3 regions of the Paenibacillus sp. BT-177 genome follow, and region 1 is predicted to be linked to each of the others. Evidence: predicted binding sites of a transcription regulator. Region 1 holds the regulator's gene; each other region holds the start of a gene.

Region 1 (5,792 bases):
AATAATTTATGGCAATCATTTCAGGAAACCCCTCGGGAGTGATACGTTGCTCAAAAGCATGGATACCCGCATTGTTTAACAGCACATCAATTTTAGGGTACGCGGCGGATATCTCACCCCCGACCCGTTTAACATCCTTCAATACCGATAAATCTCCATAAAAAAAGTCAACCTTCGCTGATGGGCTAAACACCTCAATCTGTTTTCTTGTAGCTTCAGCACGTTCCTTACTCCTGGCAGTCAAAACAAGGTCAAAGCAGCCGCGTCTTCCCAATTCAATTGCGACTAGCTGTCCAAGACCACTGGTGGCACCTGTTATGACAATAGTAGTATTTTTAGGCATCGTCATTTCTCCTTCATGTGTTACAATTTTATTGGAGTTCCAATCCGGCGATTTAGCGCCTTTGATTGACATATGTCCACTATAATAATTTGGTTGATATATGTCAATCAAATTCGATTTATTATGGGTTTTTGATCGAGAGAAAGGTGATTGAGGATGAAATATAATGAAGTCAAAAATGGACCAAGGGAAAAATTGGAGATTGAGTTGGGCGAGCAGCTTAACGCACTTATCAGTGCTTCACACGCCTTGAATGTCAGAGCTGCTGCCAAATTTGACTCCTCCTTACAACCTGCGGCCTTCCACATTGTTCGTTGGCTGTATTCTTATGGACCAACTAATGCCGCCACTTTAGCAGAATCAACTGCGATGGATCGAAGTTCAGTAAGTCGTCTTGTCAAACAGCTCCAGTCTTTGGGGTATTTGAACAGAGAGGCCTCCCAAAGTGATGGACGGGGAATAGTATTATCTCTTACCGAGCATGGACAACAACAATTAATTGATGCGCTAAAGGAAAAGGAGTCCGTTTTTTATGAACGAATTTTGAACTGGAAAGATACAGAGCTTCATGATTTCATCCAAATGCTCAGGCAATTTAATGGACTCAATTGACACGGAACGCAACCTTAAGAAGTGACCCGAATGTAAAGACTTGCAAACAATATCGTCACTTTCCAAAGAATGTATTGAGCTAATGGAGAACGTTAGCTCAATATGACTGTAAAAATATATTTAGCAAAAAAAAGCCAAATATATTGTCTGTTTCATTAAACTGTTTTACCAGTTAACTTAATGGTATTGCACAGAACCAATTTAAGATACGAGCCAGTAGCAAGTGTTACCCATGACACCTATACAAACTCTTTTAATCAAGAATTAGTTTCATCTCAATTAGTAATTTATAAAGATGACACAGCATATACAGATGTAGCTATTGTCGGGAAAAGAGTGAAATTTTCGATTAGTGGTTTAGAAAACCCATTTAACGCTAATTATTATAATCGATTAGTCTGGACTAGTACTGATGAAGAACCAAATATAAAAAATATACTGACAGTAAAAGTTGCGCCAAAAACAGGGTCGCTTTACAGTTCCAGCAACTATGAAAACCTTTCACTGATAAAACAAAAAATCAACTCTGACTCACCAGTATATGGATGGATTCAATTAGAATCCAAAGAGTGGGCTAAAGCAGGATCAGCTATAATCAAATATTAGAAAATTCCTAATGTGTAGTGTAAGTGAATATTCTAAATAAGCGAAATCCCCACCCGACCAGCTAAGGTAGTGGGGATTTCTCAAAAAAAAAAGACTCCATCAAATATTGACAGAGTCTTTTAGAGAAATTGTAATTGTTGAAAGTGATGTTCTTAAGAAGGGAAAAGTGTTTCGGAATCTGGAGAACCGCCATCGCCAAGCCAACGGTTAGGGCCTGCAAATGAAAAAGTTTTCCCGTTTCCAGTAATTTTTATATTAGCGATTTTCCAACCTGGTTTATGTCCAGATCCATCAGTTCTGATCGTAATTTTTCTGATGTCACCAAGGTTGCTGGTGCTAATTCTTGTTGTATCCGAATCTCCTTGTTCAAAACTTCCATTGAGTGTAGCGGTAGCGTAATCTCCATTTGAACCATACAAAGTAATAGAGATATTAGAATCAGTTCCAGCATCTTTAAGTTTGACTGTATTTACAGTCACCTTTCTAGTATTTGTATTTAATGTTATACATGTGTAATGGGTTTGTACATAGTTCATTGGTTGTGAAGAATATTGCTTTACTTGACTTTTTTTTGTTGGATTTTATCTGTATATGTCAGATATTCTTATTTTTAATTAATTTCAGAATGATATGTTCATAAAAAGTTCACTTACATGAAAATTTTGTTGCAGCTAAAATAATCACATCAAAAATGAAAGGTTGAATTTAATGCCAACAACTAAAAAGGAAAGCTTTTACTTTGGGGTTATTATGTGTTTTGGAATGGTCATTATTATGACCTTCTATAATCTTTTGATTAACGGATTGATTGGAAAAATTAGCTTGATTACCATTGCTGTTGAATTTCTAATTGGATTTATTATAGCGCTCGTATTAGATCTATATATCGTGGGTCCTATAGCCAAAAAAGTTGCTTTGAGTCTACCTTTTGATAAATCCAAAAAAATATTTTTAGTTATCACGATTTCAACATGTATGGTGTTCGGAATGGCCTGTTCTATGTCTTTTTACGGTTTATTAACTTCAATTCTTAGCCATGCTATTAGCGATCATTCATTATTTGAAGCATATTTAGAAATTTTTATAAAGAACTTTGTTGTGGCCTATCCATTACAATTATTGGTTATGGGTCCAGCTGTTCGAGCCTTGTTTATAAAATTTATAAAGAAAAGCGGGCAAGCAGGACCAAAGCTGATATAAGTTTGAAGAAGCTATAACTGGCGGGATTGGTAGTTTGGTGATCATTTAACACAAAAAAAGCAGGAAGAATTCTTCCTGCTTTTTGCTTGAAAATAATTATTAACGTCTGCGTTGTCCATCATTCACGCTAAACAGATTGACAGCCAGTGCGTTACCTCTTGCACGCGCAGTGGCTCTTTGGTTGGAACGGATGTTTAATCTTCTTCTTCTCAATTCACGGTTGCTGTGTCTTCTGCTCATAATATCACCTCCCTTCAAAGAAATGAAGGTACGGTTAAATCTTAATGATGTTTATGCTTACGCTTGGAAATTTTGATATTTAATGCGTTAGTTGCGAGTGCATTTCCGCTTCCTGTTTTAGCAGCTGCGGCTTGAAAGACTTTAACGACCAGATATCTGTTTTTCCCGATGCGATGCTTATACGTTTTAACTCTATTTCTGATCATCTGCATAACTCCTTTACTTTAGGTCTGCTATATACATATGTCAATTGTGCTAGTAATGTATCAGCATAAATCTACTAAAGACAAAAAGAAGCTAGTACCTATGTTCCTAAATGTTTTAAAAAAAAGCTTATGCTAGCCTGCGTTCGCCTTCCCAACTTTACGTTATAGGGGAAGGCTACAGTGGGTTCACATAAGTCAAATTTCCATTTATTTAGCTAATAAAAGTAAACAGTTCAAGATCAGAGGGGACTATTTCGGATAATGGGGGGGATATAATAGTAGAGACAATATAGGTTTCTGAAAAGGAAAGAATAGTTGTGAGACACACATAGTAAACATAATAACAATATAAAACCGGCTCGCCTAGGCGGCCGGTTTTATATTCGTGGTAGTATAGCGGGGAAGAAAGCACGATAAATCAGTGGAAGTCCCGGAAGAGTCCAACAACCTTGCCCAATATGCTGACGTGTGTCAGGCGAAGCGGTTCAAAGGCTGGATTTTCAGGTTGAAGCCGGATATGATCTTTTTCTTTGTAAAAGGTTTTAACTGTAGCCTCGTCTTCATCTGTCATAGCTACTACAATGTCTCCGTTATCAGCGGTCTGCTGCTGACGTACGATTACATAGTCTCCGTTAGCAATACCAGCTTCAATCATGCTTTCGCCTACAACAGATAACATGAATATTTTATCCTCACCAACAAAGTGTTGGGGAAGAGGAAAGTAATCTTCAATATTTTCTGTCGCCGTAATAGGAAGACCAGCGGTTACTTTGCCGACGACGGGAACACGACTAATGGAGTAATTAATCAAGTTGCTGTTATCCGATTCGTCTTGACCAAGTAATTCAATAGCCCGTGGTTTCGTAGGATCGCGGCGAATGAGTCCTTTTTTCTCCAAACGATCCAAATGACCGTGAACCGTAGAACTGGAGGCCAATCCGACTGCCTCGCCTATTTCGCGCACAGAAGGGGGGTATCCCTTTAGACGCACTTCATTGCGGATAAATTCAAGAATGGCCTGCTGGCGGCTCGAAATCTTAGACATACCGTATCAACCCCATTTAGTAACGTTTGGGAAAATTATAGCATAGAACCTCCGTTCGTACAAACATAAGTTCTAAATAATCCCTAAAAATATTTACGAACTTTTGTTCTGTTTTCTATTGAATAAAACAAATGTTCGTGTTATATTGTGAAAAAAACATAAGAACAAATGTTTGGAGGACGCGGCCAATTATGAAATATAGCACTTATCAAAGTATTTTCCCGATGAACTTAGAGAATTTACAGGAGACCCGAAAAGAGAGTAAGGTGCGTTTGTTACAGGTTATTACCAATACTCTTTTACTCAAGCTTCTTATTCTAGTAATTATCGTTTGGGTTGCAGGGGCAGGTGTACTTACGGTTTTCGCAGCACCTTCAGTTTCTAATAAAGAGGTGATTAAGCTGACCGTACAACCTGGAGATACGTTATGGAAGATTGCTGTGAATCATAAACCGGAACGAATGGATACACGGGTATATATTGAAGGAATTATGCGTATTAACGCTTTGGAGGATCGGGGAGTGCAGGCAGGTCAGGTGCTTAAGCTTCCACACTTCTGATCTATAAGACTATAGAGCTTGTCAAGGAGCGCATTGCGGGAGCCTTGACAAGCTCTTTTCTACATGTCAAAGTGTATTATATCTTTGCTTTTATGGAGGGGACACAATTTGGATATAGACAGCTTGGTACAGCGCATTAATGAATTAGCGCGCAAAGCAAAAGCCGAAGGATTGACAGAAGAGGAAACCACAGAGCGCGCCAACCTTCGGGAAATTTATTTAGGCAACATTCGCCGTAATTTTCGGCAGCAGCTTGAAACCATTGAATTTGTGGACGATGATACGTCGAAGGGAAATGGCGGGCTGAAGCATTAATGTCTAAAGCCTGCATCATTTGCCTTGTTTTAGGTATCTTTCCTGGTATCTATATAGATCAGCTTTAAGGCAGTTGTTTTAATGTAATATTTATTGGGAAGGGAATTGAGAGATGGCCCGATCATTTGAAAGAAAAGTACGTAAAAACACAGCGCATTTAAATAAAACGCGCAAGAAACAAGGCATTCAAACCATTAACGGCGCAGGTTCAGCAATGGACATTTTCCGTGGCCGTAATATTACTGTGCCAATCATGCTGGCTGGTCTTGCTGTATTGTACATGCTTATGAGTTACTTTTTGACTAAGACGGGCATGCGGGGAATGGACTGGCTGGTATTTGGCTTGTACTTGATGCTGGCTGTAATCTTCTTCATTCGCCGTCCTTATTTAAAAGTGGGAAAAGATACCCTCTATATGTTAAAAGGTGGCAGAGAACGGCCGATGACGGCAGGGGACATGAAAGCCATCAAAATTGAAAAGGGTTACGTTACCGTTGAAAGAAAAGGGAAGGGCGGTAATTTTATTTTTACAAAATCACTGGGACGCTACGATACGGATGCCATCGCAGAGCGTCTTGAAAAGTTTGCACTATCCAATCAGATACAGGTAGATAAAAAATAACCGATTTAGCCTGTAGCTCTGTAAGTAAGGCCGTATGATGTTA
Region 2 (5,792 bases), 750 kb from region 1:
TCCTCAAACAGTTCTTCTATTAGCTCTTGGCGCAGCAATTCTGTTTCATGCTCATTCATAATCCGAAAGCCGGGATCAAGAGGAATGGCCTGATAATGCCTGCGGATGACCTCCATACAAAAAGAGTGAAGCGTCGTTATTGAAGCCCGATTCAACAACGATAGCTGTCGGCGCACATGTTCACTTTCCGGTTCCTGTTCCAGCACACGTTCCAGGGCTTCGCGTATCCGTTGACGCATTTCAGCGGCTGCAGCCTTCGTAAAGGTCGCCACCAGTAACCGATCCACACTGAAGCCGAGCTGGGGATCGACAATTTTGCGAATAATACGCTCTACCAGCACTGCTGTTTTACCAGAACCCGCCGCTGCCGCGACCAGCATGTTGTTACCAGACTCCGAAATGGCACGCCACTGATCATCACTCCACATACTTCCTTCCGGCTTCGGCAAGCCTTTAGCGTTTGACGTGCCTATCATTGCTTCATTCCTCCTTTCCCTTCCTGTGTATGACCGAGCAGATCCCAGACCTGATCCTTACCCGGTTTCCCCCATTGGTTGTAATCACTGCCTTCCAAACTGTCATCAAATTGACAAACAGGCTTAAAAGAACAGAAGGTACATGCCGTTTCTTGCTGGATGCGATAAGGTTCAATGGCAACATCGCCCTCTGTCATCCGTGTACCAATCGTCCGAATGTTATTGCGCACCGACGCTAACAGGCTATCCCACTGTTCAGGCGAAGCAACGGAAGCACTGCTATAAAAACTGCCGTCTGCTTTCACCGCAACAGGTAAAATAGAGGAATATCCCTTGTCCAATGCTGTATCCATTTGCCCAACTACATCCCGATCCGCAAGCAACAATCCCTTCATCTTAAAGCGTTTCAAAAGCTCCTGACGAGCCTGTTCTGCGCTAAGGCCATTAGGTGATTGCAGCATCGGATTGTGGACGTGAAAATACAGTGTACCCGCCGGATAAGCAGTCTCGCCCAACCATTCCTCCGCCGCATTCAACAGCACATCCAGGTACGTGAGCATTTGCAGGGACAAGCCGTAATACACCTCATGTAGCTTAAGATCCTTTTGGCTGGACTTGTAATCAATGACACGCAGAAGTAATCCTTTTTCTCCTTCTGCCACATCCACACGGTCAATCCGTCCGACAATTTCCATCACAACGCCGTTATCTAGTCGGAAGCTTAACGGAGGAAGCGGCTGACCTGGTCCAAAGTCCAACTCCAGCCCAATCGGCTCAAAGCTACCTCTCCGTGCATGTTCACCCAAAATTAGCGAAGCACGGCTCACGATGTCTTTTAACTTGCGCAAAATATAGCCATACCGCTTGGAGCTCATTAAAATCTCGCCTTGCAGACGAGGTGCCAAACGCTCAACCGTACTTTCCGCCTCTTGGCGACATTCCTCGGTGCTGAGACTTCCCCAGCTGACATTGCGTTCACGCAGATTGATCGCCATCTCACCAAGCGCTGCGTGGAATAATTGTCCGATATCCGGAGCCTTCAGACGATACATTTGACGTTCCTTCAAACGAAGACCGTGAGAGGCAAAGTGAGAAAATGGACATGCGACAAAACGTTCCATACGAGATACGCTGGTGCGCAGCTTGCTGCCATATAGACGGCGACTCGTTTCCTTCTGCATTTCGGCATGATTTTCGTAAAAAAGTGAGGTCAACAGCTGACGCAGCTTGTCCTTCTCACGCCCCTGCTGGCTGGCATACCAGTTATACACCTCCCACCAGGGAGATAAAATATCACCGCCACGCCGCCAATGCCGTAATTGCGCAATGAGCTGCGGCAAAGCCTCGGACGGATGGGAAGCATACTCCCATTGCGTCGTCCAAGCGTCTCCAGGCAAAGGGTATCCGGCCAGTGGACGTTCATCCAGACCAGGAAGCAGTTGCCGCACATGTCGCACTAACTCTGACGGCAGCAATGGCTTGCCTTCTTCATCAGTCACCGCATAGCTCATCCATAGGCTTTTACCGGCTGAGGTAAGGGCCGTATAAGCGAGAAAGCGTTCGTCCAACAGACGTCTTGTCATATCTGGTGCCAGGTCTACGCCTTGTTCGTTCAATGCCGTACGTTCCTGCTCATTCAGCACACCATCCTCATGGAACACAGCCGGCATTACTCCTTCGTTCATCCCTAGCACAAAGGCATGTTGAATACCGGATACACGTGTACGGTCCGTATTTCCGACCAGTACCTGATCCAGAGCCGGTGGAACAAGCCCCATACGGAACTCAGCCAATCCCGTTTCCAGCACACCCGCAAACAAAGCAGTATCCAGTCTCTCATCACCCATCATTTCGACGATTTGATCCAGCAATTCAAGCACCGCATCCCATACCTGGCGGTGCTCCTTCGCCTGCTCAGGATTTCCTGATTCCTCTGCCTGATGAATGAAGGCGTCCAGCTTGTGACCAATTTCTGCATCCTCCAGCAACAGATACACGGCTTCACACTTCTCGAGCGCCGTTCGTGCCTTACCCATACGCTTCTCAAAAGCATGTAAAGGCGTCACAATCACATCTCGGCACAACTCCATCAAATCCAGCGTTTCATCCCGTTGACGGTTACGTTCCTGTTCCTCCAGCTCCAGCGACAAACTGGGCACAGCCTGCCATAGTCGGCCATCTGTCCAACGGCTACCTTGTATTCCACAGGCCAGCACATAGTTTTCCAGACGGTCCATCTGCTCGCGGCTCACTCGACCGTCCAGCGGCAATAGAAGGTCTGTTTTGACCGCACGAAATACATCCTCATATCGCCAGCGTCGCTGCACGATATCCAGTGAAGCCCGAATCAATTCCACTAAGGGATGATGAAGTATACTTCTCCGCTGATCCAAAAATACCGGGACCTGATATTGCTTGAATATCGGTTCCACCCATGGCTCATAATCTTCAATATGACGCACAAACAAGGCCATCTCCCGATAACGCGCGCCCTCTTCACGGGCCAGGCGGCGCATTTCGCGTACGGCTCCTTCCAGCTCGGCACGGCGATTTGCCGCAGCATACAGATTTATGCCCTCCGGTTGTGTATCTGCCCATTGCTCTCGTAGCTGCTGTAGCCGCATCCGCTGTTCCTGATTCCGCAGCCCTGTACGATGTTCGAAATTAGCCTCCAAATACGCCAACGCTGGACGCTCCTTAAATCTCGGTATCGGATCGGGACGTAATAACTGTGTCTGCGTTTCAATCATCAGCTCGTCTGCCATTCCTTTAAGCTTGACGTAGGTAGCCGCCGAAGGATGAAACAAATCCAGCTCATGCGGAAGCTGGCCACTTTCGTAGCTGCGGTTACAGGTCAACGCCACCGTCAGCGAGGAGGCGTGCAGCATAAGCTGCTCCACCACCTTATATTCATGCGGTGTAAACCTTCGGTAGCCATCCATCCAAATATCTGCTCCGCGTATAAGTGAAGACTGTGCAATCTGTTCTGTTAGCATGCGAAGCGTATCTTCACCATCGATATATTTAAGCGTCAGCTCCCGTTCAAAATCCTCATAGATTAGACTGATATCCTTCAGCTTGCCTCTTAATATCGGGGCGGACTCCCCCGCAGCATGCATTCTCTCCAGTTGTTCCGGTACAGACCGAGCATCATTTCCGTACTGCTTTAACTCTGTAAACAACGTATTCAACCGATCCACAAAACCGAGTTGGTCTCCCGAATCCTTAAACAAACTCAGTTCATCCTTGCGACGACGAATAATTTTATATAAAAGCATCTTCTTGCCTTCTTCTGTTACAGGCACCAGGGCTGAACCCCCTGTTTCCTGCATGACTAAATAGGCAAGACGATGGAATCCCATCACCTGGGCGCGCACCGACCCCTGAATACCGTTTCCGGCTTCTGTAAGCAACGCATGCTCTGAAGCAAATGACGATTGCTCGGGCACAAGTAACAGCATAGGTTTACCTAGCGGCTCCTCACGTAACATAGACGTCATTTCATTGCGGATTAACGTGCTTTTACCACTACCAGAGCGGCCAATCAATAAGCGGACCGACATGATGCGGCCTCCTTTCCAACCAAAAACATTCTATTAAACAGTATAGCATATCAGGCAAAGGAGAAAAGAACGTACGTTTGCCATGTTGTAGCAATTGATCCCTTCTCAAAAACAAACAGTCCCGCAGGATGGCTTGGTGCAAGCCTTCTCTACAGGACTGATTTATACTAAAAATGAGTTTGTTTCACCTAGTTATCTTTATCGCCTAAAAATAAATTAACTTTGACAAGGGTATGAAGTCTACAGCCGTGTCCGGCTGCGCACTTCAAAGATGGCAAATTTCAAATAATGACCTTCCTCCACACCTAAAATTTGAGGATGGTCCTTCCCTGCCGCTCTCCAATCTACCAGTCGGAGGATTTTGCCGGCATCTGCCGCCGCTTCCTTAATCGTGTCCAAAAACAGCTCTGGCCGCATATGGAACGAACAACTCGCCGTTACCAAATAACCGCCCTCATTGACAAGCTTCATCCCATGAAGGTTGATATCTTTATATCCACGTGTAGCTCCTTTGACAGCACTCTTCGTTTTGGCAAAAGCTGGCGGATCCAGAATAACTACGTCAAAGGTGCGTCCGCCACCCGCAATCAGCGGCTTGGATGTATCTCCTTTGCCCCCCGCTCGCGCGGTGCGCTCCTCTACACCTTTCACCTGATTACGTAAATATTGAAAAGCATCGTCGACGACAAACTCGACGCGATCCTCAAAACCGTTCAGCTTCACATTATCCCGAGCACTTTCAATCGCATGTTCAGAAATATCCAGACAAGTTACTTTTTTCGCACCATGTTTACACGCATTGAGCGTAAAGCTACCTGTATGTGAAAAACATTCCAATACAGTTGCACCGTCCCAGAATGGGAATTCAACCACCTTACCACTTTTATTCACAGGCTTCATGACCGTTGTGGCGTCATCACCTGGGGTTGCAGCTACTTCTTGTAACGTAATTCCGCTACGCGCTCCCCAACCTGTCATCAACGGCGCGATGGCTGCGCGATTTTCACGCTGGTCAAAGAAATAGCCAGTCTTTTGGCCCTCTTCGATATCGACCTTGATTTGTAAGCCATTTTCCGTCACCACCACATGGCGCGGGCAATCGCCGTACAAAGGACCTTTCGTCTGTTCCAACCCTTCCAGCTCGCGGATGGATACATCACTACGCTCATATATACCAACTGGCCCCATGACTTCAACAAGTGCATCTCTGATTTCTTCCCTGCGCCGATCCATGCCAAGCGTTAACAGCTGAACGACCAATACATCACCAAAACGGTCTACAATCAGCCCAGGCAAAAAATCAGCCTCGCCGTACACCAAGCGATAAGCGTTCCCCCCAGTCACAAAGCGTTCGCGATGCTCCAAGCAATTACGGAAACGTTGGGCAAAGAAGCTTTGGTCCATCACTTCCAGCGGCTCATAGGACATCACACGCACTGTAATTTGCGAAGCAGGATTATAGTAACCTGTCGCCAAATAACGACCTTGATGGTTAAGGATGTTGACCAAATCACCTGCTTCTGGATCACCCTCAATCTTGGCTATTTCATTTTTAAACACCCAAGGGTGTGCTTGCTCCAGCCTTTTTTTGCGGCTACGTTCTAATATTACTGAAGGCAAAATCCTTCACTCCTATTCTTGAATTACTTAAAGTCCTTAAAAGTGTGGTGTTCGATGGGACGCAGCTCCGCGGTTCATTTGTTCGTACGATCGCTGGCGCTTCTCCAGATTCAAACGAACCGCTTTGCTACTG
Region 3 (5,792 bases), on a different contig from region 1:
ATCATCTACTAGCTTCTCCCGTTGCAATTGCACCAATATCTCATCAATAACAGTCTGATCCACTTCTTTTTGCGCTAAACGCTGAGCAATTTCCTGACGTGTACGAGGCTTTTGACCCAAATAGCGCAGCGCATGTACATAAGCCTGTTGTTTTTCATCTGCCAGAACGATATCTTCTAGTTCTTTTTTGACGAATGACGTTCCTTTGAACATGTTGTACTTGATCATTACATCTTCCAATACAGACAGTGAATATGGACCAAAATGAATGATGTATCTTCCACGGTTGCGTCTCTGTCCCTGCTCCACTCTAGTAATCATCAATTCCTCATGATCTGGAAAAAGAGAAATCCCTTGCTGTTTATTTTCTTCCGAAGTGTATTCATCTTTATCGTCCAACTGCAATATGTTTCCCTCGCTTTGAAATTCACGAAAGCAGCCTACGATCACCTGCTACGTAAAAGTTAGATTCTGCTGACAAAGCAGACTTTATTTGATGCAAAAATGCCCTGCACAACTGTGCAGGGCATCAGAATCATGCTATTTAAACGGACTGTACCATAATCCCTAGGCTACAGTTCACATGACAGATCAGAAGCGAAGTTTCAGGCAAGCTTATTCAAGCTCCAACAATTCCTGTTCTTCCTTGGCCTCCTGTGCCAACTCTTCTTCTGTCGGTGGAGCAATTGTTGTAATTAAATTACTGGCCACCCGGATTTTTTGCTCGATCGTGCTAGCAATGTTCGGATTTTCCTTCAAAAATTGCTTTGCATTCTCACGTCCCTGACCAAGGCGCTCGCCTTCGTAGGAATACCAAGCTCCGCTCTTGTCGACAATGTCGTGCTCCGTACCGATATCAATCAAGCTTCCTTCTTTGGAAATGCCCTCACCGTACATAATATCCACTTCAGCCTGACGGAAAGGAGGTGCGACTTTATTCTTCACGACTTTAATACGTGTACGGTTACCCACGATGTCGTTACCCATTTTCAAGCTTTCGATACGACGAACATCCAAACGTACCGTAGAGTAAAACTTCAAGGCACGTCCACCCGGTGTAGTTTCAGGGTTACCGAACATAACACCTACTTTTTCACGGAGTTGGTTGATAAAGATAGCAATGGTTTTCGATTTATTAATGGCTCCAGACAGCTTACGCAATGCCTGTGACATCAAGCGCGCTTGAAGACCGACATGGGAATCTCCCATTTCGCCTTCAATCTCTGCCTTCGGTACAAGTGCCGCTACAGAGTCAACGACGATAATGTCCACTGCCCCACTACGCACAAGAGCTTCGGCAATCTCCAATGCCTGCTCACCTGTATCTGGTTGCGATAGTAACAACTCATCAATATTGACACCCAGCTTGCTCGCATACGACGGATCAAGTGCATGCTCGGCATCGATAAAGGCGGCTTGTCCGCCTGTTTTTTGCACCTCTGCGATAGCATGAAGAGCTACTGTCGTTTTACCGGATGATTCCGGTCCATATACTTCAATAATCCGGCCTCTTGGAAAGCCGCCCGTTCCTAACGCAATATCCAAAGCAATCGAACCACTGGGGATTGTTTCCACTTGCATGTGGGTAGACTCACCCAACTTCATGATGGAACCTTTACCAAATTGCTTTTCTATTTGACGGAGCGCCATATCCAGCGCAGCACGACGATCTGACAATAAACTCACATCCTTCATTGTTTGTACTTTAATAATACCTTGTTTTGACACGCTTGCCAAGCATTTTTTCGAACATACATTCGTTTTTTTTATTTCCCGCAGCTCTCTTCTATAATTATGCCTTTCTCTTAAAACGAAAAAAGAACCGCTGGCAAAAAGCTTTGCAACGGTTCTTCCGAATAAGAATATTATATCATGAATATCTATCTAAAACAACTCATCGATAATTAAGAGAGTTTCTCGTTCTCTACCAATCGGCGCCACAATCTGTACAGGATAGCTTTGACGGATCGCAAACGGATGGTCTCACGGTTACCGCTTAAATTCAGCTCATATACTTCTGTTTCCTTGTCGCGCTCAGCAATACCAATATACACCAGGCCGACTGGCTTCCGCTCGGAATATCCGGGCCCAGCTACACCAGTAACAGAAAGTCCGAAATCGCTGTCCATAATCATCCTTGCCTGCTCTGCAAGCACAAGGGCTACTTCCTTACTCACTGCGCCTGGCGCATGATCCCCTTCCAAATAATCATAAGGCACATTGAGCAATTTCATCTTCATTTCATTGGAATAACACACGATGCCACCTTGAAACATAACAGCACTGCCAGGTATAGAAGTGATGTGTTCCATCAGCATACCGCCTGTACAGCTTTCCGCTGCGCTCACAGTGAGTCCGCGCTTGGCCATTAAATCTACAATCACCTTCTCCAGCGTAACATCCTCACTTGCATACATATATTCGGAAAGACGCTGCTGAATTTGTACTTCCGTAGCCGTCAGCTTAATTAAAGCTTCACTCTCACTGGCCGCCTTGGTGGATATACGGATCGTGACTTCCCCTTCCTTGGCATAAGGAGCAATCGTGGGGTCCGTCTGGGATTCGATCAGATCTAACAAGCGCGTTTCAAGAGCTGACTCACCGATCCCTGCGAATTTTAGCATTTTCGAATAAATCGGCATCTCCTCACCGCTTAATGCCTGCTGAAGCAACCATGGTTTAGCATGATTTGCAAACATAGGTTTAAGTTCCTTAGGCGGTCCGGGCAAAACCACATAAAATTTACCGTCCTGTGCAATGGCATCCCCTATAGCTAAACCCGTCTCATTTTCAAGCGGAGTGGCTCCTTCAATAGAAAGCGCCTGGCGGCGGTTATTCTCGGTCATTTCTACCCCGCGGTTACGGAAAAACTGATCCAGCTTGTCCATGGCAAGGCGATCTATCTGCAATTTTCGCCCCAGTACAGCCGCTATTGCATCTTTTGTCAAATCGTCCTGAGTTGGCCCCAGCCCACCAGAAAACAAAATAATATCCGCACGCTTCTGAGCAAGATGTACCGCTTCCTGAAGTCGATCCATGTTATCGCCAACTACAGTCTGAAAATATACATCAATTCCGATAGTAGCTAGCTCTTGTGACAAATATTGGGCATTTGTATTTACTATTTGTCCAAGTAATAACTCTGTTCCTACTGCAATGATTTCAGCTTTCATCAATTCGTCCTCCTATGATGCGTATAATGTGAATTATGTAAAGAAACAGCAATAAGTTAAGTCCCTATTGCTGTTTCCATAAGATTTATCCTGTTAAACTTTAGAGGAGCTCAGCAAATGGATATTCTTTACAAAGTAATCAATACCCGAATAAATGGTGATTAACACAGCTGCCCATATCGCTATTAAATCAAACGGAATACCCAGAAAAACAAACGGGAAATTATTAATGAGCAGTGCTACAATAGCAACGATCTGGATGATCGTCTTTAATTTCCCCCAATTGCTTGCAGCAACCACAGAGCCATCCAATAAGGCGATCTGTCTCAGACCCGTAACCGCAAACTCACGACTGACAATCACAACGACAACCCAAGAATCAATTTTTCCCATTTCCACCAAAGAAACCAAAATAGAAGTTACCAACAGCTTATCAGCAAGGGGGTCCAACAGCTTGCCCAAATTGGTGACCATATTATTTTTACGAGCCAAATATCCGTCAAGGCCATCTGTGCTGGCTGCTACAAGGAAAATGATAGCCGCAATCAGCTGATTATACGGCAGCGTGAATGCACCGATCTCAATCGGTGGCGGATAAAAATCAAAATCCACCAGCAAAGCCAGCATCATCACCGGGATAAGGCAAATCCGCGTTATTGTAATTCTGTTGGGTAAATTCACAACACACTCTCCCCTGATTATCGTACTTGATTACAAATGGCAGCTTTCGGATTGAATTCAATCCTATGTAAATCGCTTTCGACGAGCGTTATACACCTCAATGTCTGCATTTTCGTTACAAGTATAATATGGCGCAAAACGCATGTCAAAATAACCTGCTGCACATCAAGCAACGTTTAGTCCTACAAAATCTATGAGAGAAACGGCTTATTTCATGTTTGTAAATTGAAGCTCCAACGGTAGATCGGCTTTCCGCAGCAATTGAATAATGGCTTGTAAATCATCCCTATTTTTTCCAGTTACTCGAATTTGATCACCTTGAATCTGACTTTTCACTTTAAGCTTGGAATCCCGAATAAGGATATTAATTTTTTTGGCGTTATCCTGATCAATTCCCTGTTTAAGAGAAAGACGCTGACGCACTGAACCTAAAGAAGCTGGTTCCAATTTTCCAAATTCCACATTTTTAAGGGATAGACCTCGTTTGACCATTTTAGATTGCAAAATATCAATCACTGCATTCAGCTTGTATTCATCTTCCGATGCAATCGTAAGGGCATCTTTCTCAAGCTTGAGGCTACTTTTGCTCCCCTTGAAATCAAATCTCGTTTCAATTTCACGCTCCGTCTGATGAACCGCATTTGTTAACTCCTGCATATCCATTTTGGAGACGATATCAAATGAATTTTCTGAAGCCATCGTTTCACTTTCCTTTCCACAACAAAGTTCAATATCTAATTATAGGCTAGTCATTTACAAAAATCCAATAATCCGTTCACTAAAAAGGCGTTCTTGCCAGTTCCCCGACAAAAACGCCTTTATTTACAATTGCAGTTTAACATTTCTAATAGTGACTTCGTGTTGGATTTCTAAACATATCCAAAATTCCAAGCACAATGTGAGCAAGACCAAAGCCTAATATGCCATAGCCCCATGCATTCGGTGTTAGATAATAGCCCAGCAAACTGACAATAATCCCGAGCCCAGTCACAATCCAGCTGACGGTCATAACGTATACACCTCACTTTGCGGAAAATGAACTGACTGACTTTCCAAGAATTACAGTCATTAGTATTTCACCGCAACAAGGCGTTTATTCACCATCAGTAGTTGTACTAGAATCTGTCCCACTTTGTGTAGTATCCGTACTACCATTTGTCGTCGTATCCGTTGAACCCGTCACCCCAGTACTCGCTCCAGTGGAAGAAGCTTCCCCTTGCTGTATCAACACGCGAGTCGTCGATTTATTATCGGTTATCGGTTGACCGGCAACGGAGATATCCGTGGCAGAAGACCGCCCTGATTTAATATATAGACCTTCCGGACCAATATCGAAAGACATCGTGTCCCCACTTTTAGTCATACCGTAGCTCAGCTTTTCTCCACGGGAATTTTGTCCCTTATACACCTCAAGCCAGCTTTCGCCCGTTGCCTTAATATCAACCTTGACCGTGGCCCCCGTTGCACTGGAGACTTTGAAGATCGTCGTCTTGCCTTGCTTACCATCCTGAGCCACAGTTACTCCCTGCGCTGGCGTAGTCGTATCCGGCTGCTGACCAGTATTTGGAGTCGTCGCATCTGTAGTTCCCGTACCACCTGGCTGGGTTTCCCCGGTTTTCCCCGTATCAGGGGTCTGCCCGCCAGCACCATTTGGTGCCGTTGTCTGACCATTATTCGGTGTCGTAGTTGTATTTGGAGTAGACGTGTTTGGTGTCGTACTTGGCGTTGTGTTAGGTGTTGTACTTGGTGTACTTGGTGTACTTGGTGTTGTAATCGGCGTTGTGTTTTCTGCTGTTTTTGGAGTGGAATGGTTGTTACTCACCCAATAAGCATAAATAACCCCAACAATGAGAACTAGAAAAAGCCACATTAACGCTGTAGGCAACCATTTAAGATTGCCAATCGTCGCGGGACGGCTGGAGCGTTTCTGTGTAACAG

What was found. The regulator LexA, encoded in region 1, represses DNA repair genes until DNA is damaged. The targets are predictions, from matches to a motif close to CGAACATATGTTCG.
Region 2: the regulator LexA is predicted to act here: its motif matches at 4,106-4,119, upstream of addB (helicase-exonuclease AddAB subunit AddB).
Region 3: the regulator LexA is predicted to act here: its motif matches at 1,747-1,760, upstream of recA (recombinase RecA).

What each region holds. Positions count from the first base shown of each region.
Region 1 covers NZ_JAOYTP010000001.1:59,380-65,171, reverse strand. The annotation lists gene OIU26_RS00280 (SDR family NAD(P)-dependent oxidoreductase) at 1-343, opposite strand, end outside; gene OIU26_RS00275 (MarR family winged helix-turn-helix transcriptional regulator) at 500-955, shown strand; gene OIU26_RS00270 (hypothetical protein) at 1,142-1,561, shown strand; gene OIU26_RS00265 (PLAT/LH2 domain-containing protein) at 1,714-2,097, opposite strand; gene OIU26_RS00260 (DUF2798 domain-containing protein) at 2,270-2,761, shown strand; gene OIU26_RS00255 (hypothetical protein) at 2,861-3,001, opposite strand; gene OIU26_RS00250 (hypothetical protein) at 3,043-3,207, opposite strand; gene lexA (transcriptional repressor LexA) at 3,626-4,252, opposite strand; gene OIU26_RS00240 (LysM peptidoglycan-binding domain-containing protein) at 4,444-4,812, shown strand; gene OIU26_RS00235 (DUF896 domain-containing protein) at 4,921-5,127, shown strand; gene OIU26_RS00230 (hypothetical protein) at 5,240-5,749, shown strand.
Region 2 covers NZ_JAOYTP010000001.1:807,231-813,022, forward strand. The annotation lists gene addA (helicase-exonuclease AddAB subunit AddA) at 1-476, opposite strand, end outside; gene addB (helicase-exonuclease AddAB subunit AddB) at 473-4,039, opposite strand; gene OIU26_RS03720 (class I SAM-dependent rRNA methyltransferase) at 4,280-5,659, opposite strand.
Region 3 covers NZ_JAOYTP010000004.1:187,814-193,605, forward strand. The annotation lists gene OIU26_RS14380 (RecX family transcriptional regulator) at 1-405, opposite strand, end outside; gene recA (recombinase RecA) at 616-1,677, opposite strand; gene OIU26_RS14390 (competence/damage-inducible protein A) at 1,905-3,173, opposite strand; gene pgsA (CDP-diacylglycerol--glycerol-3-phosphate 3-phosphatidyltransferase) at 3,267-3,854, opposite strand; gene OIU26_RS14400 (YajQ family cyclic di-GMP-binding protein) at 4,062-4,553, opposite strand; gene OIU26_RS14405 (hypothetical protein) at 4,699-4,863, opposite strand; gene OIU26_RS14410 (RodZ domain-containing protein) at 4,948-5,792, opposite strand, start outside.